Regions from separate parts of the Micromonospora sp. WMMD558 genome, predicted to be linked through region 1. Evidence: riboswitches for the same ligand, from Rfam matches in the RefSeq annotation. Region 1 holds a riboswitch; the other holds the start of a gene.

Evidence for each region. Region 1 has a riboswitch for cobalamin ahead of ACN26Y_RS19365 (CbtB domain-containing protein). Riboswitches for the same ligand answer to the same signal wherever they lie in the genome.
Region 2: linked by a shared signal. The riboswitch ahead of ACN26Y_RS27635 (ABC transporter substrate-binding protein) and the one ahead of ACN26Y_RS19365 (CbtB domain-containing protein) in region 1 are both predicted to bind cobalamin.

What each region holds. Positions count from the first base shown of each region.
Region 1 is NZ_CP186061.1:4,053,130-4,057,332, reverse strand. Features, by position in the region: gene ACN26Y_RS19380 (alanine racemase) at 1-99, shown strand, start outside; gene ACN26Y_RS19375 ((2Fe-2S)-binding protein) at 126-884, opposite strand; gene ACN26Y_RS19370 (CbtA family protein) at 951-1,700, opposite strand; gene ACN26Y_RS19365 (CbtB domain-containing protein) at 1,718-1,936, opposite strand; cobalamin riboswitch at 1,969-2,128, opposite strand; gene ACN26Y_RS19360 (YqjF family protein) at 2,232-2,969, opposite strand; gene ACN26Y_RS19355 (bile acid:sodium symporter family protein) at 3,059-3,955, opposite strand; gene ACN26Y_RS19350 (DUF899 domain-containing protein) at 4,109-4,203, opposite strand, start outside.
Region 2 is NZ_CP186061.1:5,829,319-5,833,521, reverse strand. Features, by position in the region: gene metE (5-methyltetrahydropteroyltriglutamate--homocysteine S-methyltransferase) at 1-569, opposite strand, end outside; cobalamin riboswitch at 686-898, opposite strand; gene ACN26Y_RS27640 (hypothetical protein) at 994-1,290, shown strand; cobalamin riboswitch at 1,425-1,607, shown strand; gene ACN26Y_RS27635 (ABC transporter substrate-binding protein) at 1,637-2,644, shown strand; gene ACN26Y_RS27630 (iron chelate uptake ABC transporter family permease subunit) at 2,650-3,750, shown strand; gene ACN26Y_RS27625 (ABC transporter ATP-binding protein) at 3,750-4,203, shown strand, end outside.

The DNA of each region.
Region 1 (4,203 bases):
AGCCACCGGGACTTCCTGCTGCACGAGCCGCCGGAGTTCCGGACCGGCGACCCGCACCGGGTGGCCGCCGAGTGGGCCGCCCGACCGTCCCGGTCCTGACCGGGCCGCCGGTGAGCCTCAGCGGCTCACGCCGGCGGCTTCGCCGGCCCGGCCAGTACCGACCGCCAGTGCCGCCACCGCTGAGCCGGGGACGTCAACACGCAGTCACCGCACGTTCCGCCGCCCGGAATGCGGTAGTAGAGGCAGCAGTTTCGCCGCACCAGGAACCACCGGACCCGGTTCGGATCCGGCCGGACCAGGGTGCCGGTGCCGGCAAGCGGCGGCAGCTCCAGCGCCCCCGCCAGGACCGCGCCGGCCCGCTCGGCGTGCGCCGGCGCGGCATCGGCGAGCACCCCGGCAGCGCCCGCCAGGGCGGAGGCGACGTTGCCCCACAGGACCTGCGGTGACAGTCGGAACCGGGCTCGGAATGCGTCCAGCAGCAGCCGCACCGGGCCCTGCGCCGCGGTCTCGACCAGCGCCGCCGAGACCGAACGATCGTCCAGGTCACCGGTGGGCAGCACGTCGAGCGGGCCGTGCGCGAGCGGCCAGGGCCCGGCTGTGGGTGGACGCCACCAGAGGTCTTCCGAGCCCGCGAGCGGCAGGGCACCACCCACGACAGCCGCCCCGAGCGGCGGGGACACCAGCCGCGCCGCCAGGCCCAGGAAGGTGACCGACGCGACGACGCGCACCGGTACGGCGTCCGCCGGCAGATCGCACCGCGTACGCAGCGTGGTGGCCGCCGCGTCCACCCGCTCGGCGAGGACGTCGCCGTCGAGCAGCTCGGTCAGTGGCCGCCAGCCCGCCCGGTCGGACCACGGGGACCAGGCGAAGAAGGGGCCCAGCACGGAGGCCGCCGCCAGCGCCTGCCGGGCGTCGCGTGGTTCGGACGGCGGTCGCGGCGGCGCTGCCACCTACCGGCCGGCGGCCACGGGCACCGGCTGCCGCGACAGGCGTGCGCCCCGCTCGGCCATCAGGCCGAAGACCAGACCGAGCGTCGTCCACACGACGAGTTGGGTGCCCAGCGACGCCAGCCGGAAGTTCCAGAGCAGGATCGGCGAGAAGCCTTCCGGGACCTCCTCGATCGAGGGCAGCAGCGCCAGCGCGAGCCCGACGACCAGGACGAACGCGCCGGCTCCGACGAGGCCCGCGTTCCAGGTGCCGAGCCGGGCGACCTGCGCTCGGCCGAGGTATCCGCCGAGCGCCACCCCGGCGAGCGCGATCACCATCATCAGGAAGAACAGCGAGGTGCGTCGACCGATGGTGTCGGGGTCGCCGGTCGCCGGCGGGTTGGCCGGGTACTTGAGCCACGGCACCAGCGCGACCACCACGAACCCGGTGAGCGCGACCAGCACCGCGGTCGCCCGCGGGCCGAACCGACCGATCCGCCCGTAGGCGGCGGCGAACACCATCGCGAAGATCCCGCCGAGGGCGACGGCGTAGATGAGCGACGCGGTGAGCAGGCCGACGGTGCTCTGCACCGTCCGGCTGATGCCCTCCGGCTCGCCGGCCACGGCCGGCTCCGGTGCGGCGTTGGCCTCCTCGAATGCGATCGCCTGGTCGATCGGACCTTCACCGACGAAGTAGGCGAACACGAATGCCAGGAGTCCGGCGGCGAGGCCGGCGAGCATGCCGCGGACGAGCAGGGCGCGGGGTGACAGCATGGTTTCGGACCCGCCCGTCAGTGGCAGGGGAAGCCGAGCAGGTGACGGCCGTCGTGCACGAACTCGTGCACGTTCGCACCGCTGACCACCTGGAAGACACCCTGCTCGGTGCCGACGAAGTAGAGCAGCACGAGGGCCAGCACCGTGCCGAAGAGCAGCCACGGCTGCAGCTCACGCCACGGAATGGCGACGGGCGGGGTGACCGGGCGGGGCAGGGCGGAAGACGGGCTGGACACGGGCAACCTCCTCGGGATCACGCGTCCCACAACGGGTTCCAGTGACGGTGGCGGGTCTGACTTCCGCGTCACCCCTTGCCTACCGGGTGGACGCGGTCACAGTGGCGCGACCGTGCCGGAATTGCACCGGCTTCCGCACACATCGTCGCCCCGGACGCTACGGTCGGCGACGCCACAATGTCAACTGTGGCCTCGCCGACCGCCGAGGGCCCGACCCCACTCCCCCGCCGAGCTGGCCGCTCTCCTCGCCCACGCGGAGCCGACGGCCGGCGCCGACCCGGCGGGGCCGTGACGGTCAGCTCCGCAGGCCGACCGGTGGGCCGAACCGGACCGGGACACCCGGCGAGTAGAGCACGCTGACCGGATGCGCCGTCGGCGGCGGAAGCCCGGCGGCGGTGACCAGCTCGTCGTCCAGATGCAGCAGCTCGGCCCGGTGCAACGGCCAGCGGGGGTGCCAGTTCGGCAGGTGCAGGGTGCGGCCCCACGCCCGGGTGTGCAGACCCCACCGGGCGGTGACGAAGTGCTCCAGCGGGGTCGGGTCGACGACCCGCTCGCCCACCCGGACCGCCATCCGGCTCGTCGTGCCGGCCGGACCGGGCCAGCGGCGCCGGAGCCGGTACGTGAGACGGTCACCATCGCGGTCCAGGCGCATCGCCGACCAGAGGTACGGCAGCCGCAGTGTCGCCCGGGCGACCAGCACCGGAACCAACCGGGACGCGTCGAGCGAGCGGAACACCACGGCACGCCGGCCGGTGTCGTCGACCGAGTACAGCCGCACGTTGGTCTCCCAGAAGGTGCCGAAGTACGGCACCCCCGGCCCTCGGCCCAGGCCCAGCCCCACCATGCGGAAGCCGATCAGACCGACGTAGGTCGAACCGTCCATCATGTCCGGTCGGGTGCCGGGCGGCAGCAGGGGCGCCACCAGATCCGGTGCGACCGCCCAGTGCAGGAAGGTGAGATCGTCCCAGCGCTGCCGCAGGATCGCTCGCGGAAACGCCTGCTCGGGCGCGCAGTCGACCGGCTCGATGTGCACACGTCCATCCTGCCCTGGGTGGGCGCCGCCGGGACGTACCGTGCCGGCCGGCTCCACCGCGAGGCGGCGGGACCGGTTGCCGGCTGCGGTCACGCCGCCGTGGTTCGTTGCCGGTGGGTGGCGTCGGCGTGGGGACGGCGGGCGGCGACGAATCCGAAGACGGCGGCGGTGAAGAACATCACGGTGCCGTAGATGGCCGGCGGCATGGCGATGTCGTTGTTGCCGAGCAGGGCCGGGCTCAGCGCGATCGTGATGGCCAGGGTCGCGTTGTGGATGCCGATCTCGAACGAGGACGCGACGGCTTCCCGGTGCCCGACGCCGGACAGGCGCGGCGCCGCGTACCCGATGGCCAGGCTGACCAGGTTGAACAGCAGGGCGACGAGGCCGACGGCGCCGACGGCGGCGGCGAGCTCGTCCTTGATGCCGATCACCGCGCCGGTGAGCACCACGACGAGGACCACGATGGAGAGAATCTTCACGGGGCGCTGCATGCGCGCGGCGAAGTCGGGACGGTGCCGGCGGACGGCCATCCCGATCGAGATCGGGATGAGGACCAGCGCGAACACCTGGAAGACCTTGTCGAACTGGAGGCCGATCGAGCTGTCCGAGCCGATGAACGCGGCCACGGACAGGTTGACGATCAGGGGCAGGGTGAACAGCGCGAGCACCGAGTTGACGGCGGTCAGGGTGACGTTGAGCGCGACGTTGCCCTTGAACAGGTGACTGTAGAGGCTGGCCGTGCTGCCGCCGGGCGAGGCGGCGAGCAGCATCATCCCGACCGCCAGCTCCGCGCGCAGGCCGGCGGCGACCACCAGGCCCAGGCAGATGACCGGCAGGACCAGCATCTGGCAGACCAGGGAGACGAGGACGGCCCGGGGGTAGGTCACGACGCGACGGAAGTCGTCCACGGTGAGGGTGAGCCCGAGACCGAGCATGACGATGCCCAGGGCGACGGGGAACAGCACGATCGACAAGCCGGTACTCATGGCGGTGGCCTCCTGATCGCGGTAGGCGAACGACCCCCGGATCGTCACACCGGGGCGGCGCGACCGTCATCTCGTGATGTGCGCACTCCGCGACGCCCGCCCGGGCCGGCGGCCCCGGCCCGGCCGGTTGGCCGGGCCGGGGCCGGCGTGCCGTCAGTGGCAGTGCCCGGCGTTCGCGGTGACCCCCTCGTACCGGTCGTGGTGGGGGAACTCGTTGACGTACCGCTGCCGGCCCAGCGGCGTCAGGT
Region 2 (4,203 bases), 1.8 Mb from region 1:
GCGTACACGTCGACCAGATCGGTCAACCGGTCGAACGGTTCGCCGCCCGGCTCGGTCGGCTTGGCCAGCAGGAGGAAGGTGGCCGGCCCGACCAGCACCGGGCGGGTCAGGACACCCAGGTCGCGCGCCTCCCGGTACTCGTTCAACGCCTTGGCGGGATTCGCGGCGAAGACCGTCTCGGGGCCGACCTCCGGGACCAGGTAGTGGTAGTTCGTGTCGAACCACTTGGTGAGCTCCAGCGCTGGCTCGGTGTCGGCGCCGCGGGCCATGGCGAAGTAGGTGTCCAGGTCGGACAGGCCGAGCCGGGCGAACCGGTGCGGGATCGCCCCGACGGCGACGGCGGTGTCGAGCAGGTGGTCGTAGTAGGAGAACGTGTTGGACGGGATCGCGTCCAGGCGCGCGTCACGCAGCGTACGCCAAACCTCCACCCGCAGTGCGGCAGCGGTCTTCGCCAAATCCTCGGCGTCGATTCTGCCCGCCCAGTAGGCCTCGACGGCCTTCTTCAGCTCACGGTTGCCGCCAATACGCGGGTAACCGAGCACGGTGCTCTGACCGAATGCGGTACTCATGGGATCCTTCCCTCGAAGTGCCCGAGGCCGTGCGGGAGGGCAGGGAGGGAAGGGGTACGGCGACGTACCGGCTTCCGCCCCGGCCGTCCCGAGAGACCGTCGGCGGCACACGCCGGGTGGCGTGCGCGGTGCGGGCAGGTCTTCGGACTCGCGGGCGTGACCGGTACGGTCGCCTACTGGCCGTCGCTTCCCAGACCTCGCGGTCCAGTGCTTGATGACGGCGGTCGTTCCCACTCACCGCTGCGGGGCAGTCCCGGGCTCGCACCGGGTTCCCTCTTACGACGCCGTGCGCATTGTGGACACGGCGAACCAGCACCGTTGTCTATCGTATGGGGCGATGAGCGATTGTGGCCGGCGCGTCCGTCCTGCGGGACGGCGCGCCGTCGCGGCAGCGGGATGTCCGCGCGCGACGAGAAGGTGACGGATGGGCCAGAAGATCGACAGGGTCGCGGTGGTGGTGGACGGCGCCGACTGGGTGGCGGTACGGCCGGAGGACTTCGACCGCTTGGACGCCTCCCGCCGCCAGGTCGGCGCCCGCGCCGCCCGGGCGACCCGGCTGGAGCACGAGTTGCGGGAGGCGCGGGCCCGTCTGGCGCGGATCGAGGAGATCCTCGCCGACGCGAGCCCGGCCGACTGCGTCTGTGAGCGTCTCACCGCAGTGCTGGCCGACGATCCGGCCGCCCACCGCCGACCACTGGTCAGAAGCCGTCGTCGACGGTGACGCCTACCGCCCGTGGCCTTCCTGCCGACGCACGACGCACGGGATGAGGCCCTGATCGGCCTGCGTCCGCGGGACGTCTCCACCCGACGATCGGAGATGGCGTTCGTCACCGTGACGAGGCGACGGCCGACAGGCTAGGGTGACGCTGCCGTGGTGTTCGGGAAGCCGGTGCGATGCCGGCGCGGCCCTCGCCACTGTGATCGGGAAGTCCGCGGCCCTCGTCGCTTGCGAGGTCACTGGGCGCCACGCGCCTGGGAAGGCCGGCCACGGACGTACCTCCCGTCAGCCAGGAGACCGGCCACGGCACAGCGATGACCCGTCCACGAGGTGCTGGAAGGCGGTCCCGATGCGCGTGCGCGCGATGCGGCCCACCCTGTCCCGGCGCGTTGCCGCGCCACTGTCCATCCTGCTCGTCCTGCTCGGCGGTTGCGCCACGGACGACACGCCCACGGCCGGGGCGTCGGCCGCGCCGGTCACGGTGACCAACTGCGGCACCCCGGTCGCCGTCGCCGCGCCGCCGAAGCGGGCGGTCACCCTCAACCAGCCCGCCACCGAGATCATGCTGGCGCTCGGTCTGGGCGACCGGTTGGCGGGCACGGCGTACCTGGACGACGCGATCCTGCCCGAGCACGCCGCCACGTACGCCTCGATTCCGGTGCTGTCGGAGAAGTACCCGTCGAAGGAGGCGCTGCTCGACGCGGAGCCGGACTTCGTCTACGCCTCGTTCCACAGTGCCTTCGGAGACGAGGGCGTCGGCGACCGCGCCGCGCTCGCGGGACTCGGCATCGGTACCTACCTGTCCCCGGCGGGCTGTCCGAAGCAGCACCGACCGGCCACGCTGACCGTCGACGACGTCTTCGCCGAGATCCGGGACGTCGCCGCCGTCTTCGGCGTGCCGGAGCGGGCCGAGAAGCTCATCGCCGACCAACGGGCCCGGATCACCGCGGCCGCCGCCCGGCTCGACGGCGCGGGCCAGGTGTCCGTGCTGTGGTGGGACGCCGGCACGGACGCGCCGAGCGTGGGTGCCTGCTGCGGCAGCCCCAACATGATCATGTCAGCGGCGGGGGTGCGCAACACCTTCGGTGACCTCGCCGGAAGCTGGGCCGACACCAGCTGGGAGACGGCCATCGAGCGGAACCCCGATGTGATCGTGCTGGTCGACGCGAGCTGGGACGCCGCCGCCGCGAAGAAGGCGTTCCTGACCCAGCACCCCACGCTGAAGAACCTGCCCGCGGTGGCCGGACAGCGGTTCGTCGTCATCCCGTTCTCGTCGACCTCGGCCGGCGTGCGCGTGGTGCAGGGGATCGAGACGCTCGCCGAGGGAGTGGTACAGCTTCCCGGAGCGGACCGCTGAGCCCCATGGCGGCGCGCACCGCCGAGACCGGCCACCCCGTCGGAACCGGCCGGGATGCCGGGCCGGCAGCAGCCGCCGCTGCCGTCCGGTACCGGTTCGGCACCGGGACGCTGCTGGTCCTGCTGCTCGCGGGCCTGGTGGGGTCGATCGGTGCCGCCGTCACCGTCGGGCCGGCCGACATCTCGGTGTCGACGGTGTGGGCGGTGGTGGCCGACCGCCTGGGTATCGTCGACGCCGACGTCCCGCTGCTGCGCGAGCACATCGTCTGGCGGCTACGCCTACCGCGGGTGCTCGGCGCCGCCGCGGTCGGGGCAGGACTGGCCGCGGCCGGCGCGGTGATGCAGACCGTCACCCGCAATCCCCTGGCTGATCCGTACCTGCTCGGGGTCTCCTCCGGGGCGTCCCTCGGCGCGGTGGCGGTCCTCGTCGTCGGCCTCGGCGGCGGGGTCGCCGCCCTCACCGGGGGCGCGTTCGCCGGTGCGCTCGCGGCGTTCGCCGTCGTGGTCGCGGTGTCCGGCCGGCGGGCCGCGCTCGCCCCGACCAGGGTGGTGCTGGCCGGGGTGGCCGTCGCACAGCTCTGCGCGGCCGCCACCTCGTTCGTGGTCACGTGGGTCGCCGACCCGCACGCCACCCAGAGCCTCACGTTCTGGCTCTCCGGCTCGCTGGCCCGCGTCGACTGGACCGCCGTGGCGTGGGCCGTACCGGTCCTGGCCGTCGTGCTCGTCCTGCTGGCGGCCCACGCCCGCGCGCTCAACGCCTTCGCCTTCGGCGAGGACGCCGCGGCGACCCTCGGCGTCGCGGTCACCCGGGTGCGCTGGCTGCTGCTCGTCGCCACCGCGCTGCTGACCGCGGCGCTGGTCGCCGTCAGCGGCGCGGTCGGCTTCGTCGGGTTGATCCTGCCGCACGCCGTGCGGTTCCTCACCGGCGCCGACCACCGGCGGCTCCTGCCGGCCGTCGTCCTCGCCGGCGCGATCTTCCTGGTCTGGGTGGACACCGCCGCGCGGACCCTGTTCGAACCCCGGGAACTGCCGGTGGGCGTGCTGACCGCGCTGCTCGGCGTACCCGCCTTCGTGGTGCTCCTGCGCGGACGGGAGGTACGCGGCTGATGCTCAGCGTCACCGGCGTCTCCTGGGCGGTCGTCGCCCGACGGATCCTCCACGACGTCACCTGCGCGGTTCCGGCGGGCAGCCTCGTCGGGCTGCTCGGCCCCAACGGCTGCGGCAAGACGACCCTGCTGCGCGTCGCCGCCCGCCTCGCCACACCCCACGCCGGGCAGGTGACGATCGACGGCGACGACGTCGCCACCCTGCCCCGGACCACCCTCGCTCGCCGGGCCGCGCTGCTCGCCCAGCACGCCGACACCGACCTCGACCTGACCGTCATCGAGGTCGTGCTGCTGGGCCGTACCCCGCACCGCCGCTCCCGGTGGTCCGACAGCGCCGCCGACCGCGCCGCCGCCGCCGACGCGCTGGCCCGCGTCGACCTCGACGGGTACGCCGACCGCCGGTGGCACACCCTCTCCGGTGGGGAACGGCAGCGGGCGCAGCTGGCTCGCGCCC